2 regions of the Stenotrophomonas sp. STEN063 genome follow, and region 1 is predicted to be linked to the other one. Evidence: riboswitches for the same ligand, from Rfam matches in the RefSeq annotation. Region 1 holds a riboswitch; the other holds the start of a gene.

Region 1 (8,391 bases):
GAGGACGTGGATGTCAGCATCCGCATCGAACCGCAGTTGGAAGAGGGATTGGTGGCACGGCCCATCGCGCAGGTGCCGTTCGTGTTCTGTGCCGCGCCGGCCTATCTGGCCATCGCCGGCACGCCGCGCTCGCCCGATGAGCTGCGCGAACACCGCTGCCTGTTGTTCCGCTACCCGCTGGATGGGCGCTACCTGCGTTGGGGTTTCGTCCGCGATGGCCTGCGCTTCGATGCCGAAGTGCAACCGGCATTGGTCAGCGACGACATCGATGCACTGGCAGCGATGGCGGCGCGCGGCGGCGGCATCACCCGACTGGCAGCCTTTGTCGCCGCGCCCTACCTGGCCCGCGGCGAATTGCAGGCCTTGTTCCAGGATGAAGCCAGCGGCGATACACGGGCCTCACCGGAGCCGATGCGCCTGTTCCTGTGCGTCAGCGACCGCCGCGACCTGACCCCGAAAGTGCGCTCGCTGCTGCAGCACATCCTCGATGCCCTGCCGCCGGCCTGGCGCATCGACATCGATCACGCCTGAGCGCCAGCAGCCACGCCGCTGGCGCCTCCGCCGAACGTCAGCCTTGCCTGGCGAGCTTGAACAGACCGCGCGCTTCGTGCGGCTCGCAACGCATGTACTGCGGCGACACCGTCAACTGTGCGCCCAAGGCCGCTGCCGCATGCCAGGGCCAACGCGGGTCGTAGAGGATGCCGCGGGCGATGCCGATCGCGTCAGCCTTGCCATCGACGAGGATTTCCTCGGCGTGCGTCGGCTCGGTGATCAAACCCACCGCGATCACCGGCGTGCCGATTTCGGCCTTGATCGCAGCGGCCTGCGGCACCTGGTAGCCAGGCTCGACCGGAATCTGCTGGCGCGGATCCAGCCCACCGCTGGACACATGCAGGAAGTCGTTGCCGCGCGCTTCCAGCGCCTTGGCCAGTTCAATGCTCTGGGCAACATCCCAGCCGCCGTCCACCCAATCGGTGGCGGAGATGCGCACGCCCAAGGCCACATTGGCCGGCACTACCGCGCGCACCGCATCGAATACCCGCAGCAGCAGGCGCATGCGGTTTTCCAGCGAGCCGCCATACGCATCGTCGCGCTGGTTGCTCAACGGCGACAGGAACTGGTGCAGCAGATAACCATGCGCGGCATGCAGCTCGATCAGCTCCAGACCAAGCCGCACTGCGCGCCTGGCGGCAGCGACAAAGTCTTCGACCACGGCTTCGATGCCGGCCTCATCCAAGGCTTCAGGCGTGGGATCGCCGGCCTTGAACGGCAGCGCCGACGGCGCCAACACCTGCCAGCCGTGTTCCTGACCCGGGGCGATCGCGCCACCACCATCCCACGGGCGCGCGGTGGACGCCTTGCGCCCGGCATGCGCCAGCTGCACGCCTATCGGCATGTTCGACCAGCGTCGCGTCGATGCCAGCACCTTGCCCAGCGCTGCCTCAGTAGGGTCGTCCCATAAGCCAAGATCGGCCCAGCTGATGCGCGCACGCGGCTCAACCGCCGTGGCTTCGATGATCAACAGGCCAGCGCCGGACTGCGCCAGCTGACCCAGGTGGATCGTGTGCCAATCGGTGGCCTGCCCGTCCTGCGCCGAGTACTGGCACATGGGCGCGATGACGATGCGGTTGGAAAGGGAAAGCGGGCCTAGCGACAACGGTGAGAAAAGCTGGCTCACGTGGGGAACGTCCATCAACAGTGGGGGCGCCCATTGCACGCCGCACCGGCCGTTGATTCAACCGGCGGGATGGATCACTGCGTCTTGATGCCGTCCAACAGGAAGGCAAGTGCCTGGGCGCAGGGCATTTCAACCTTCAACGACAGCAGGTGATCGGCGCGGGTGCGGCCAAGATTGACCGCAGCTATCGGCAAACCGGCCTTGGCGGCGGCATCGACGAAGCGGAAACCGGAATACACCATCAGCGACGAACCCAGCACCAGCACCGCGTCGGAACGCTGCAGGTGCTCATGCACCGCCGCGACCCGCTCACGCGGCACATTCTCGCCGAAGAACACCACGTCAGGCTTCAACACGCCCCCACATGCATCGCAGGCAGGCACATCGAACGAAGAGAAGTCAGCCTCGATATCGGCGTCACCATCGGGCGCGATGCCAGCCTCCAGCACGTCCCAGCCCGGGTTGGCATCCAGCAGGCGTTGCTGCAGCAACTCACGCGAGCTGTGTGCTTCACAGCCCATGCAGCGCACCTGGTCCAGGCGACCATGCAGGTCGATCACGGTCTGGCTGCCCGCCGCCTGGTGCAGGCAGTCCACGTTCTGGGTCAGCAGCAGCTCGATGCGACCATCGGCTTCCAACGCCGCCAGCGCGCGGTGCGTGCCATTGGGCAGCGCCTGGCCGAAGCGTGGCCAGCCCAGCAGGCTGCGCGCCCAGTAACGCTTGCGGGTTGCTACCTCGCCCATGAAGGCCTGGTAGCTCACCGGCGGCGTGCGCTTCCATTGACCATCGCGGTCGCGATAGTCGGGGATGCCGGAGTCGGTGCTGCAACCGGCACCGGTGACCACGAACAGGCGCCGATGGCCGGCGATGAACTGCGGCAGTTCGGTGATCACTGCTGGCGCCAAGCGCCCCGTCTGTGCCGATGAAGTGGTCATCGCCGTGCGGCTCAGGCCTGCGTCGGCAGCGTCGGCACGGTGGTCGGATGACCTTCGCCATCGAGTGCGATCATCACGAAGGTGCCCTTGGTGCACAGCGCACGTTCGCCGTTATGCAGGTCCTCGGCGATCAGTTCGACTTCCACATGCATCGAGCTGCGGCCAACCTTGACCACCCGGCCGATGGTTTCCACCATCTGCCCGATGCGGATCGGCAGCTTGAAATCGACCTGGTCCGAGCGTGCGGTGACCACGGTGCAACGCGAATAACGGGCAGCGGCGAGAAAGGCCGCCTTGTCCATCCACGCCAGCGCCTGGCCGCCGAACAGCGTGCCCATATGGTTGGTGTGGTTGGGGAACACGATTTCCGCCATGCGGACTTCAACCGGCGGATTGGTTTCGACGATGGGGGTCATGGAGGCATCACCTGTAAGTTGGCGCAGATGATACGCCCGCGAAGCTGTGCAGCCGGTGAGCGCTCTGCCCCCTCCCTTCGGCGCAGCCGAGGGGAGGGCTGGGGAGGGGTGCCTTTGCTGTTGCTGAAGAACCCCTCCCCAACCCTCCCCTGCGCTTCGCGCAAGGGAGGGAGCCAAGCGCGCTTCGCGCAAGGGAGCGCGTCGATCAGAACGCCATATCAAACGCGACTTCACCCTGCACGCCGACCTGGTAGGCAGAGGCGCGGCGCTCGAAGAAGTTGGTCAGTTCCTGCACATCCTGCAGTTCCATGAACGGCAGCGGGTTGCGCACGTTGTACTTCTTGGCCATGCCCAGCTTCAGGAAATGGTTGTCGGCGCAATGCTGCAGGTACTCGCGCATGTCGCGGGTGGAGATGCCGGCCACGCCGCCGGACAGCACGTCCTCGGCGAACTGCACTTCACAGTCGATGGCCTCCTCCAGCATCTGGTAGACCTCCTGCTCCATCTTCGCGTCGAACAGATCGGGTTCTTCGGCGCGGATCTTGCGCACGCACTCGAACGCGAACTCCATGTGGCAGCTCTCGTCGCGGAACACCCAGTTGGTGCCCGAGGCCAGGCCCGGCAGCAGGCCGCGCGAACGGAAGTAGTACACGTAGGCAAACGCGGCAAAGAAGAACAGGCCTTCGATGCAGGCAGCGAAGCAGATCTGGTTGAGCAGGAACTGGCGGCGGTCGTCGCGGGTTTCCAGGCGCTTGGTTTCCTGCAGCGCATCGATCCACTTGAAGCAGAACGCGGCCTTCTTCTTGATCGAGTCGATGTTCTCCACAGCGGCGAAGGCCTTGAAGCGCTCTTCCGGGTCCGGCAGGTAGTTGTCCAGCAGGGTCAGGTAGAACTGCACGTGCAGCGCTTCTTCGTACAGCTGGCGCGACAGGTACATGCGCGCTTCCGGCGCGTTGAGGTGCTGGTACAGGTTCAGCACCAGGTTGTTCGACACGATCGAGTCGCCGGTGGCGAAGAACGCGACCAGGCGATGGATCAGGTGCTGGTCGGCCGGCGACATCTTCTGGTGCAGGTCGGTGATGTCGATCTGGAAATTGATCTCCTCCACCGTCCAGGTGTTCTTGATCGCGTTGCGGTACATCTCGTAGAAGTCCGGGTAACGCATCGGACGCAGGGTCAGCTCGAAACCGGGATCGAGCAGCATTTGGCGGGGGGAATCGGACATTTTGGGTCTCCATTCCCTTCTCCCTGCGGGAGAAGGTGGCGCGTAGCGCCGGATGAGGGTTGGTTCCTTGGGGGGCGCTACGTGCTTTTAAGAGCGCCCTCACCCCAACCCCTCTCCCGCAGGCGGGAGAGGGGCTTTGAGCTTTACTGGCAGGCTTCGCAGGCTTCCGGGCTTTCCAGCGAGCAAGCCACGGCTTCCACCGGGGTGTAGCTGCTGACCGTGGTCTTGGCGATCTTGGTGGCCGGGCGCGAGCGCAGGTAATACGTGGTCTTGATGCCCTGCTTCCACGCGTACATGTACATGGACGACATCGCGCCGATGTTCGGGCTTTCCATGAACAGGTTGAGCGAGGCCGACTGGTCGATATAGGCACCGCGCGCGGCGGCCATGTCGATCAGCGAACGCATCGGCAGTTCCCATGCGGTGCGGTAGATGTGGCGCAGGGTTTCCGGGATCTGCTGCAGGCTCTGGATGGAACCGTCGGCCAGCTTGATCGCATCGCGCACTTCCGGTGTCCACAGGCCCAGCTGCTTCAGCTCGGCAACCAGATGGCGGTTGATCTGCAGGAAGTCGCCGGAGAGGGTTTCGCGCTTGAACAGGTTGGATACCTGCGGCTCGACGCACTCGTAGCAACCGGCGATGGAAGCGATGGTTGCGGTCGGCGCGATCGCGATGATCAGCGAGTTGCGCAGGCCGTGCTGCTTGATGCGCTCGCGCAGTGCGTCCCAGCGCGCGGTGTCTTCCGGCACCACGTTCCAGGCGTCGAACTGCAGCTCGCCGTGGGCAGCGCGGGTGTCGTTGAACGACGGGTGCTTGCCGCGTTCCTGGGCCAGTTCGCAGGACACTTCCAGCGCGTGGAAATAGATGGTCTCGGCGATCTTGGTCGACAGCGTGCGTGCTTCGGCGGAGTCGAAGGCCAGGCGCTTGCGGAAGAACACGTCCTGCAGGCCCATGCAGCCCAGGCCGACCGGACGCCAGCGCAGGTTGCCGCGGCGTGCGGTTTCGATCGGGTAGAAGTTCAGGTCGATGACGCGGTCGAGCTGGCGCACGGCCAGGCGCACGGTCTCGGCCAGCTTCTCGAAATCGAAATCGCCATGTGCATCGAGGTGGTTGCCGAGGTTGATCGAGCCCAGGTTGCAGACTGCGGTCTCGTCGTTGGAGGTGATCTCCAGGATCTCGGTGCACAGGTTGGACAGGTGGATCACGTTGCCGGCGCGCAGGGTCTGGTTGCTGGCCAGGTTGCACTTGTCCTTGAAGGTCATCCAGCCGTTGCCGGTCTCGGCCAGGGTGCGCATCATCCGCGAGTACAGCTTGCGTGCCGACACGGTCTTGCGCGCCTTGCCCTGGGTCTCAGCCTGCACATAGGCCTGCTCGAAGGCCGGACCGAACAGATCGGTCAGCTCCGGCACCACGCGCGGATCGAACAGCGACCATTCCTGGTCGGCCTCGACGCGCTGCATGAACAGGTCCGGCACCCAGTTGGCCAGGTTGAGGTTGTGCGTGCGGCGCGCGTCATCACCGGCGTTGTCACGCAGTTCGAGGAAGTCCTCGATGTCCGCGTGCCAGGTTTCCAGATAGACGCAGGCCGCGCCCTTGCGCTTGCCGCCCTGGTTGACCGCAGCCACCGAGGAATCCAGCGTCTTCAGCCACGGTACGATGCCGTTGGAGTGGCCGTTGGTGGACTTGATCAGCGAGCCACGCGAACGCACGCGGGTATAGCTGACGCCGATGCCGCCGCTGAACTTGGACAGCTGCGCGATGTCGGCATAACGGTCGTAGATGGATTCCAGCGAATCCTGCGGCGAGTCCAGCAGGAAGCACGAGGACAGCTGCTCGTGGCTGGTGCCGGCATTGAACAGGGTCGGGCTGGACGGCAGGTAATCCAGGCTGCCCAGGCGCTGGTACAGCGCCAGTGCTTCAGGCACGTCCTCGCTCAGCGCGCTGGCGATGCGCAGGAAGAACTGCTGCGGGGTTTCGATGACCTTGCGCGAATGCGGATGCCGCAGCAGGTAGCGGTCATACATGGTGCGCAGGCCGAAGTAATCGAAGTTCAGGTCGTAGGAGAGATCGATCGCATCGTTGAGCTTGCGTGCATTGACCTGCACGAAGTTGAGCAGGCGGTCGTTGATCAGGCCGACCTCGTGGCCACGGCCGACCGACTGCGAGAACGCATGGATTTCCTGGCCGGAGACTTCCTTGCCGATGAAGTTGGCCAGCAGGCGTGCAGCCAGGCGGCCGTACTCGGGCTCTTCGCCGATCAGCAGGGCGGCGGTGCGGATCGACAGCTCGTCCAGTTCCTGGGTGCTGGCGCCGTTGTACAGGCCGGAGATGGTGCGTGTGGCCACCCGCATCGGGTCCACCGCGTGCAGGCCTTCGCAGCAACGCTGGATGGCGCGGACGATCTTGTTGAGGTCTACCGGCTCGGTGCTGCCATTGCGCTTGGTCACGCTCATGGCGGTGGCGGTCGGCGGCGGGGTCAGTTCAAAACCGGCTTCAGCCGGAGCGACGTCAGTATGAGTGGCAGTCACGACGATGGTGTCCTTGCAAACGTTATGCACGCAGCTCCTGCCCGCGCAGGAAGCAGAGCCGGTACGGAGCAGCGAGCATGGAAGGACGGCGTCGCAGCAGCCGCGACAGCGCACGACCCAGGGTCGGCAGCAGCCACGGCACCACGTCACCAGCCGTCTTCCCCTCGAAGACACCGCAGCCGGCACCACGCGGTGTGCATCGCGTGGCTGTCGGCAGGTCTTCGGACTCATGGGCAGGAAGGCGGGGGCCTTCTCCTACTCCGCCGCTTCCCAAGGCCTGTGCCTCAGTGCTGTTGGCGGGGTCGTTCCCAATTACCGCTGCGGGGCAGTGCCGGACTAGCCTTGAAGGCATCACCGGCTTCCCTATTAATCCGACGGAAAATTCCGCCAGAACCGACGGAGCACAAGATAGTGGGGGTGTATTACAGGGTCAACACCAAATCTAGTATTTCTTTGCCAAGCCTTGTGGCACAAGGCCTGGACTGTCTGGCGCCCGGACCGGACACCGGAACCTGCTCGAACGGCGTGCGCAGTCAAGCCTTTTGCAGAGTTTTTTTGTAGGAAAACCACCTGACTTGACTACGTAAATTTCTGATGAAATTTCTGGACGTGACTTCCGGCCGACGCAGCTCTTGCCGCGAGCGGCCAAGCTGGCCGCGCCCACCCGCCACGAGCTTCTGCCATGCGCCTGCCCATCGCCACTTCGCTTGCTCTGCTGCTGCCGCTGGCCGCCCAGGCAGGCACGGTCAAGGCGCCGGAGCTGTCTGCCGACCAGTGCGGTGTGTCCACCGACTACAACGTGCTGGTCGACGGCGGCGGTATCTGGTTGCGTCGCGATACGCTGCCGATGCGCGAGATCGTGTTCCACGACGGCCAGCTGAGCATCGACAACCGGATGCAGACGGTCTCAGCGGAAGATGCACAACGGCTGCGCGCCCTGGAGGATGGCGTGCGTCGGCTGATGCCGGCGGTGACCGGTATCGCCACCGAGTCGGTGGGCATCAGCTTCGATACGTTGGACTCGGTTTACGAAGGCCTCACCGGCAACGCCAACTCCCGCAAAGTGCGCAAGTTGCGCAAGGAGGCCGAACGCTTTGTCGAACAGACCATCGGCCGCGGCCGCTGGGACCAGGACCTGTTCAATGAAGGCTTCGAAGCACGGGTGCAGGATGCCGCCGAGAGCCTGAGCGGCTCCATCGCCCGCAGCATGCTGTGGGCAGTATTCACCGGTGGCGAGGAGAAGCTGGATGCACGTGCAGACAAACTCGACGCCGAACTGGAGCAACGCCTGGAAGGGCGCGCTGCCGCCCTGGAGCAGCACGCGCGCTCGCTGTGCACGCAGGTACAGGCGCTGGATAAGCTGCAGTCGGCACTGGAGTTCCGCCTCGATGGCCAGCCGCTACAGATGATGCGCGTGAGTGGCGATGGCGCGACGGTGACCGCGCGCGAGCAAGGCCAAGACGACAGCATTCCGTTGCCGACAAGGGAAAAAGCGCGCCATCGGTAGTGGCGGGCCCGGGACGGCAGAGGCCGTGGCGGGGAACCCAGTGCGCCCCACGGGGGGGCCCGCAACCCCAACAGGGGTGGGTGGGGCGGGAGCCCCCCAGCG
Region 2 (8,391 bases), on a different contig from region 1:
ATGTCTACAGGCAGCGGTGCGAGGACCACCAGCGCCAGCATCAGCAAGGTCTCCACTACTTCGACGCTGGCACCCAGGCCATCGCCGGAGATCCCACCAAGCTTGCGCTTCCACCACAGCGCTACCAGCGGTACCAGCAGCAATGCAATCAACAGCGGCCATGCAAACACCACGCTGATCGCGGCCAGCAACACGGCCCACGCCCACATCGCCGACGGTCGCAGCTGCCAGGAAAAGCGCTCACCCATACCATCAGCGTGCAGCGACGGTATGCGCTGGCTCCACCACAAGGTGCCCCAGCGTGCCCACGCCGGCACCAGCACGATGCCGAACCACAACGGACCCACCGCAAGCTCGGTCAACAGCACGAACTTGAGCAGCAGCTGCATGATCAGCGTGACCACGCCGAACACGCCCATATGCGGGTCCTTGAGCACCTCCAGGAAGCGCTGCGGGTTGCGATGCGCCGCACCGAAGGCATCGGCGACATCGCCCAGGCCATCCAGATGCAGCGCGCCGGTCACCCATACCCACAGCAACAAGGTCAGCGCGCCCGCCAGCCAGGGCCGATCCGACAGGCCATACAGCGGCAGCGCCAGCAGGACGCCGATGATGGCGCCAACCAAGGGATAGTACACCGCCGACCTGCTCAGGTCCTCCTGGCGGAAGTCGCGCACCTGCGGTGTCGGCAGCCGGGTCAGGAACTGGATGGCAAGGATCAGGCGGCGTCCAATCATGGTTGTCGCAACTCCAGCAGTTCACCCCACAACCGGCCGTCTTCGCCACGCTCCACGCGCAGGCGCACACGGGTGCCGTAGTCGATGCGCATCGCCCACAGCGAAGACAAGCTCATGCCACACACCCGTGACACCACCAGCCGCAACACGCCGGCGTGGCTGACCACCAGCACCGGCTGGCCGTCACAATCGTCTTCGTCCACCAAACGATGCAGCTGTTCTTCCACACGCGCCTGGAACTGCCGCCAGGATTCGCCGTTGGGCGGCACCACATCGTGCGGTTCGCTGTAGAAGCCAGCAAGCTGCTCGGCTGGAACTTCATCGAAATGCAGTCCGTCCCAATCGCCGAAGTCGAGCTCGGCCCAATCCGGGTGGATCTCGCAGAACTGGTTGCTGCCAGCCACCAATGCATGCGCGGTATCCAGCGCGCGCCGACGCGGCGACGTGATCACCCGGCTCCAGCCAATGCCGGCGTGGCTGCGGTACAGCGTGTCCATCGCACCTTCGATCAAAGGCGGATCGGTACGACCGTCGAGGTGGCCGGCACGCCCGGTGGAGGCATGCCGCATCAGATCAAGAATCATCGGCCGCCACCGCGGTCGGCAACAGCTGCCTCGGCGAACGTCGCCATGCTGTTGTGCAGGGCGCAGGCCATGCGCACCAGCGGCAACGCGAGCGCGGCACCGGAGCCTTCGCCAAGACGCAGGTCCAATGACAGCAGCGGCTGCGCCTGCAATGCCTCCAGCAGGCGGATGTGACCACGCTCGGCCGACTGGTGCGAGAACAGCAGCCACGGCCGCAGGCTGGGATTGATGCGTACTGCCGCCAACGCCGCAGCAGAGACGATGAAGCCATCCACCAACACTGGAACCCGTCGCTGTGCTGCGGCGATCATCGCCGCGCTGATCGCTGCGATCTCCAATCCACCTACACGTTGCAATGCTTCATACGCGGGCGACTCGGCCGTGTTGATCGCGTCACCATGCAGGCTCAGCGCGCGTGCGATCAGATTCTTCTTCTGCACCATGCGCACCGCGTCCAGGCCAGTACCGGCGCCAACCAACTCGTCGAGCGGCAACGGGCCAAGCACGGCAGCGATGGCACTCGCAGCAGTGGTGTTGCCGATGCCCATCTCGCCGAACACCAACAAATCCGCACCGTCGGCACAGGCAGCCTCCACCGCGCGGCGACCCGCATCGAAGGCAGCGTCCAGATCAACTGCCGACATCGCCGGGCCTGCGCTGAAGTCAGCAGTACCATGCAGGGTCTTGGCACTGACCACGCCGGCAATCGCTGTGGTAGCGCGGCTGCCTACATCCCATACGTGCAGTGGCAGGCCCAGTTCGCGCGCCAGTACCGCAATGGCAGCACCGCCGCCGGCGAAGTTGTGCAGCATCTGCACCGTCACTTCGGCCGGGTAAGCCGACACGCCCTGCGCGGTCACGCCGTGGTCGCCTGCGAACACCACCACCGGCACACGCTGCGCCACCGGCTGATCCACGCCTTGCAGCGCAGCCAGTTCAACGGCCAATGTCTCCAAACGACCCAAGGCGCCTTCCGGCTTGGTCAGCTGGCGCTGGCGCAGCAGGGCGCGCTGCCGGTATTCCTGCGAAGGCTGGCTGCAGGCCTGCCCGTACCATGTTTCTGTCACGACACTTCCGATACTGCGTTTGCAGCGCGCATTCTAGCCACTCGGCAACAGTGCTGCGCAGGGCTTGTTTCGCCAGCCCCCAATCAAATCGAACTCATGCAACACGTGGCCCGGGTAAGCGCAGCGCACCCGGGGAACGAGATTGCAGCACCGCTGCAGGCCTGCGGCGCCCTGCACTTCCCGGGTGCGCATGCGCTTACCCGGGCTACCTTGAACCCCGGTTACAGAGTTCGCGCCATGCCAGCCGTTGCCGCCCATTCCGGCAACGCTGGCGGCAATGGCATAGAATGCGCGCACTTTCGGGTGACCGACCGGCATTGCCGGTCGGTTGAAACGGGAAGCCGGTGCCGCGCACTGCTGGAACTCCAGCATGTCGCCATTCCGGCACTGCCCCCGCAACGGTAAGCAGGACAAGTCCAGACATGGCGCCACTGTGCACGGCACGGGAAGGCGTCTGGACGGAAGCGGCCCACGCCGCCTCGCCTGCGAGTCCGGAGACCGGCCCGGAAGCCGACTGGTTGCGATGCGGAGGGCATGGCGGCGGCTGTAGCGCCGTGTGCGCCACCTCCGTCTTCTCCCTCTTCTGGCAGCCTCCCCAATCCGCCTGCGCGGGAGCGTGCAGGCCCAGGAGCTTCCATGAAACTGTCTTACCACACCCTTTCGCTCGCCCTTGCCCTGGCATTGCCGGGCGTTGCTGCCGCGCAGAACGCACCAACCGAACTGGACGACGTCACCGTCACCGCCACCCGTACCCCGATCTCCATCGAGAACAGCGTGGTGCCGGTGCAGGTCATCGACCGTGCGCAGATCGACCACAGCCAGGCCAACTCGCTGCAGGACCTGCTGCGCGGTCGCGCGGGCCTGGACTTCGCCAACCAGGGCGGCAACGGCAAGATCACCTCGCTGTTCCTGCGTGGCAGCAACTCCAACCAGGTGCTGGTGCTGGTCGACGGCGTGCGCGTGGCCTCGGCCACCAGCGGCATGGCCGCCCTGCAGGACCTGCCGGTTGACCAGATCGAGCGCATTGAAATCGTGCGGGGCCCGCGTTCGAGCCTGTACGGCTCCGAGGCCATCGGCGGCGTGATCCAGATCTTCACCCGCAACGCTGGCCAGGGCCTGCAGCAGAACCTGGCGATCACCGCCGGCAGCAACAACCTGCGCCAGGTCAGCGCCGGCTTCAGCAACCGCGGTGAGCGCGGCTGGATCTCGGCCCAGGGCGGCTACCAGAAGACCGACGGCATCAACGCCTGCCGCGGCACCGCCGCTGGCTGGGGCGCTGGCTGCTTCGCCGATGAGCCGGACCGCGATGGCTACCGCAACACCTCCATCAACGTGCGCGGTGGCTATGCCCTGACCGACACGCTGAGCCTGGAAGGCCATGTGCTCAACGCCGACAGCTTCAACGAATACGACGGCAGCATCTTCGGCGGCAACGAAGCCGACAACCGCCAGCAGGTCTACGGTGCCAAGCTCGCCTGGGCTGCATCCGAGCGCTTCCGCCTGAGCGCACAGGTTGGCCGCAACCGCGACCAGGCCGACAACTACTTCGCGGATGCCAGCACCGGCACCCGCAGCTTCGCCAGCGCCTTCGATACCCGCCGCGACACCGCCAGCGTGCAGGGCGACTTCAGCTTCGCCGAAGGCCAGCAGATCACCGCTGGCGCTGATTGGCAGAACGACAAGGTCACCAGCTCCACCGCCTTCGACATCGACCAGCGCGACAACCTCGGCGTGTTTGCCGAGTACCAGGGCCAGTTCGGCGCGCACTCGCTGCAGGCCAGCGTGCGCAACGACGACAACGAGCAGTTCGGCAACCACACCACCGGCAGCCTGGGTTATGGCTTTGCCTTCGGCAATGGCTTCCGCCTGACCGCCAGCGCCGGCACCGGCTTCAAGGCACCGACCTTCAACGACCTGTACTACCCGGGCTTCAGCAACCCGAACCTGAAGCCGGAAGAATCCAAGAGCCTGAACCTCGGCATCGCGCAGTACGCCGACAACTGGAACTGGACCTTCAATGCCTACGAAACCCGCGTCGACCAGCTGATCGGCTATGACAGCAACTTCGACCTGGTCAACGTTGCCGAAGCCCGCATCCGCGGCGCCGAGCTGACCGGCTACCTGTCGCTGGCTGGCTTCGACATCAACGCCCAGGCCAGCTTCACCGACCCGCGCGACCACACCTCCGGCGCTGCCACCTACGACAACCTGCTGGCCCGCCGCGCGCGTACCAGCGGTCGTCTGGACGTGGACAAGAGCTTCGGCCCGCTGCGTCTGGGCGTGACCGCTGCAGGCAGTGGCCACCGCTTCGACAACGCTGCCAACAGCGTGCGTCTGGCCGGCCACGGCACCATGGATGTGCGCGTTGAATACGCCATCAACGACGCATGGAGCCTGCAGGCCAAGGCCGCCAACGTGTTCGACCGCGAGTACGAAACCGTTGCCTGGTACAACCAGCCGGGCCGCGAATACCAGCTGACCCTGCGTTACAACAGCAAGGCCAACTGAGTCAGCGAAGCCGCAGCGCCGCTGCGGTTTCCGGCAGTATGAAAACAAGCAGGGCCGACGGTGATTCCGTCGGCCCTGTTCTATTTGCAGTAGCGGAAGTTGGTCAAAGCTTCATGCGCAGACCGACGTTGAAGGTGCGGCCCAGCACGTCATACACCGCCGCCTGGTAACCGCTCTGGTTGAAGCCGGCACCGCCGGCCTCCGCGCCCGGCACACGCGGCGGCGCGCGATCGAAGGCGTTATTGAGACCGCCGAACACGCTGAATTTGGGCGTGACCTGATAGCTGGCGTAAAAATCGCTGTAGAAGGTATTGCCTGCCCATTCGCGCTCATACGTCGCAGTCGAAGTATTGCTGCCACGCATTTTCGATACATGCCGCAGGGTCCAGTAGACGCTGAGCTTGGGATTGGACCAGCCGGTGCGCACCGTGCCCTTCCACTTCGGCGTGCCCCATAGCGTCAGGTAGTCCCATGCATCATCCGGATTCTGCGGATCGGCGACGAACTTGCGTTCCAGCGTGCGGCCGTAGCTCAGATCAACCAGGATACGACCCGCATTGGAGCCCGCCACGCCGCCAAGGTCATGGAACCAATTGGCGTTGATATCCACGCCGCGGGCAATGCTCTGCGACAGGTTCAGCTGCTGCACCGCCACTTCAACGATGTCGCCCGCCGAGTCGCGGGTGACCAGATCGCAGAAGGTGTTGTCCAGGCTGGCCTGGTCGACGCAGCGGTTCAGGATGGTCTGGTAGTCCAGCGTGGAGATCACCCCGCGCAGGTCGATCTTGTAGTAGTCCGCAGACACCGTCAGGTTTGAAATGAAGCGCGGCCGCAACACCACGCCGAAGGTCGTGGTCTTGGCGGTTTCCGGCTTCAGGTTGACGTTGCCCGAGTACACGATGTCCTTCCACTGCCAATAGTTGCCAACACTGGTATCGCTGGGGCTGATCGCGGCGCAATTGCCCGCCGTGTAGCTGGTGGCACTGGTGCGGTTGGCCAACGCGTAGTCGTTGCAGGGATCGTAGATCCACGCCGACGACACGCTGCCGGCGGTGTACAGCTCACCGATGTTGGGTGCACGGATCGCCTTGCCGTAGGTGCCACGCAAGGTGATGTCTTCAATCGGCGCCCATTCCAGACCGAGCTTCGTCGTCGTGGTGCGGCCGGCGGTGCTGTAGTCCGAGACACGCCCGGCCAGCTCCAGCGACAAGCGTTCGGCACCGGCCACACCCGACAGCAGCGGCAGGCTGAGCTCGCTGAAGATCTCCTTGACGCTGAACTCGCCGTTCAAACCGTTCTGGGTGGTGCCAAGGCTGGCGTCATAAGCCGGATTGGTCGGATCGTACTGGGCGATGGTGCCGATCTCATTGCGCTCCTTGCGGTACTCCGCGCCCACCACGATCTTGGCTTCACCGCCGGGCAGGTCGAACAGGCCGCCGGAGGCATAGGCCGATGCAACCTTCTGGGTCAGCGTGGTCGTCGACCAGTCGGTGTCATAGGTCAGCCAGTCGACCATCTCCGAGGTCAGGCGCTTGAACGGATTGATCGCTACGCAGCCGGCCGGGCCATCCCAGCAGATCGGGTTGCCGGCACCATCCACATAGGAGTTCAGGCCCGACAGCAGCCGATCGTAGGAGCCTGCGTTGAGCTCGCGGGTGCGCTGGCGGCTGCGGCCGTAAGAGTAGTAGGCCTCGTAGTTCCAGCTACGGCCAAGAAAGTCGAAATAGCCTTCGGCGCCCACGGTTGCCTGCAGCAACTTGCGGTCGGTCTGCTGGCGCATATGCCCCAGCTCTTCATCGAAATGGCGGCCGAAGGCTATGCCATTGGTGAACGCACCACCGTTGGCGGTGATCATTTCCTGGGTGATGAAGGGGCTGTAATACGGCACCACTTCGCTGCCACCCGAACCGTAGGTACTGAGCGAGCGCCAGGACGCTTCGGACTGACTCTGCGAATAGTTGACCGTGCCCACCAGCCGCAGCGCATCGTTGACGTCGAAATCCAGCGTCGAGCGCACGGTCTGGCGATCCGACGGCGTCACCAGGTACCAGGAGTCATAGCGGCCACCAAACTCACCGCCATCGGTGGTGCCCTGCTGCAGCACGTTGAAGCCGGTGCTGAGGTTGGTCAGACCGCCCGGGCCGAGTTGCGAGTGGCGCAGCGAACCGTCCGGATTGAAGGTGTACAGGCAATTGGCGGCATTGACCACAGTGCAGTTGCCCAGCAACACGGTCGCATTGGGCGAGTTGTAGACGTTGCGGCTGTTGTCGAGGATCACATACGGATCGGTGCTCTTGGCGCGGGCGTAATACGGGTAGCCATTGGCGGTCCAGGGACGGTCCTGGCCGCGCACCGTACCGGAGTTGTCTTCCCAGAAGCCGTACAAGGTGAAGTTGCCGCGGTTGTCAGTGAAGTTCTTGCCGAACAGCACGTCGCCGGTATAGGTCGGCATGTCGCCGCGCGAGGAGTCGCCGTAGCGGACGCTGGCTTCCAGCCCTTCGTAGTCGCGCTTGAGGACGAAGTTGACCACACCGTTCACGGCATCGGCACCGTACAGCGCGGACGCGCCACCGGTGACCACATCCACCCGCTCGATCATGCTTGCAGGCAGCGCACTTACGTCGACACCTGCGGTACCGGGAATCGATGCAACCTGGCGACGGCCATCCACCAGCGTCAAGGTGCGCTGCACGCCCATGCCACGCAGGTCCAGCGCACTGACACCGACATTGCCGGTCTGGTTGGCGGTCTGGCTGGTCTGGGTTGTCGCAAAGCTCGGCAACTGGTTCACCAGATCGGCGATCTGGGTGTAGCCGGAGGCCTGGATCTTTTCCGCACTGATGGCGGTTACCGGTGCGGGGCCTTCAAAGCCCGGCTCACGACGAATGCGCGAGCCGGTGACGATCACGGTATCGAGATTCTTCGCTTCAGCGCCAGCAGCCTGCTGCTCCTTCGCCACCTCCCCGGCAGCATCCTGCGCCCATGCAGAGCCCGTTGCGGTGGCACACAAGGCAATGGCAACAGCGACTGCCAGCTGGCCACGCCGACGACATGGAATGCGCTCGGCGCGATGATTCGTCTTCATCTACTTCCCCTTGGATATGAAATGCGAAACGAAAGTTGAGCAAGCAACAACGAAGTGGCTGCTGCACCGCCCAGCAAACAGCTGCCGGCGCACGCCACCGCCATGACGGCGCTGTCGCCGCCAGGACGCCGGACTTTTACGCGCACACGCTGACCGACCTCAGCGCGGGCAAGCGCAATGGTCGACAGCAGATGGAGCGATCACGGTCCCCGGGGCCCCGAACGAGGCCACACCGAAGGCAAACAAGCACACAACGCCGAGCCAGGACCAACCACTGCGTGCGCCGCTTCTGGCATCCGCGCGCTACCTTGGCATAACCGACCCGGATTTTGAGATCCGCCTAATACCAGCCCCCTGACCGGCCCCGGCAGACGCCTGCTCGCTGTTCAACGTGCAGGACTGATAAAAAC

Evidence for each region. A riboswitch is a leader RNA that binds a small molecule or an ion and turns the genes downstream of it on or off. The one in region 1 is predicted to bind cobalamin.
Region 2: linked by a shared signal. The riboswitch ahead of btuB (TonB-dependent vitamin B12 receptor) and the one ahead of AC1VWL_RS02915 (ribonucleoside-diphosphate reductase subunit alpha) in region 1 are both predicted to bind cobalamin.

What each region holds. Positions count from the first base shown of each region.
Region 1 covers NZ_JBXFWF010000005.1:86,234-94,624, forward strand. The annotation lists gene AC1VWL_RS02890 (LysR family transcriptional regulator) at 1-531, shown strand, start outside; gene AC1VWL_RS02895 (NADH:flavin oxidoreductase/NADH oxidase) at 569-1,678, opposite strand; gene AC1VWL_RS02900 (NAD-dependent protein deacetylase) at 1,753-2,613, opposite strand; gene AC1VWL_RS02905 (acyl-CoA thioesterase) at 2,625-3,029, opposite strand; gene AC1VWL_RS02910 (ribonucleotide-diphosphate reductase subunit beta) at 3,235-4,254, opposite strand; gene AC1VWL_RS02915 (ribonucleoside-diphosphate reductase subunit alpha) at 4,398-6,707, opposite strand; cobalamin riboswitch at 6,979-7,195, opposite strand; gene AC1VWL_RS02920 (DUF2884 family protein) at 7,465-8,289, shown strand.
Region 2 covers NZ_JBXFWF010000049.1:24,448-32,838, reverse strand. The annotation lists gene cobS (adenosylcobinamide-GDP ribazoletransferase) at 1-737, opposite strand, end outside; gene AC1VWL_RS13465 (histidine phosphatase family protein) at 734-1,321, opposite strand; gene cobT (nicotinate-nucleotide--dimethylbenzimidazole phosphoribosyltransferase) at 1,318-2,388, opposite strand; cobalamin riboswitch at 2,673-2,909, shown strand; gene btuB (TonB-dependent vitamin B12 receptor) at 3,025-4,896, shown strand; gene AC1VWL_RS13450 (TonB-dependent receptor domain-containing protein) at 5,000-7,981, opposite strand.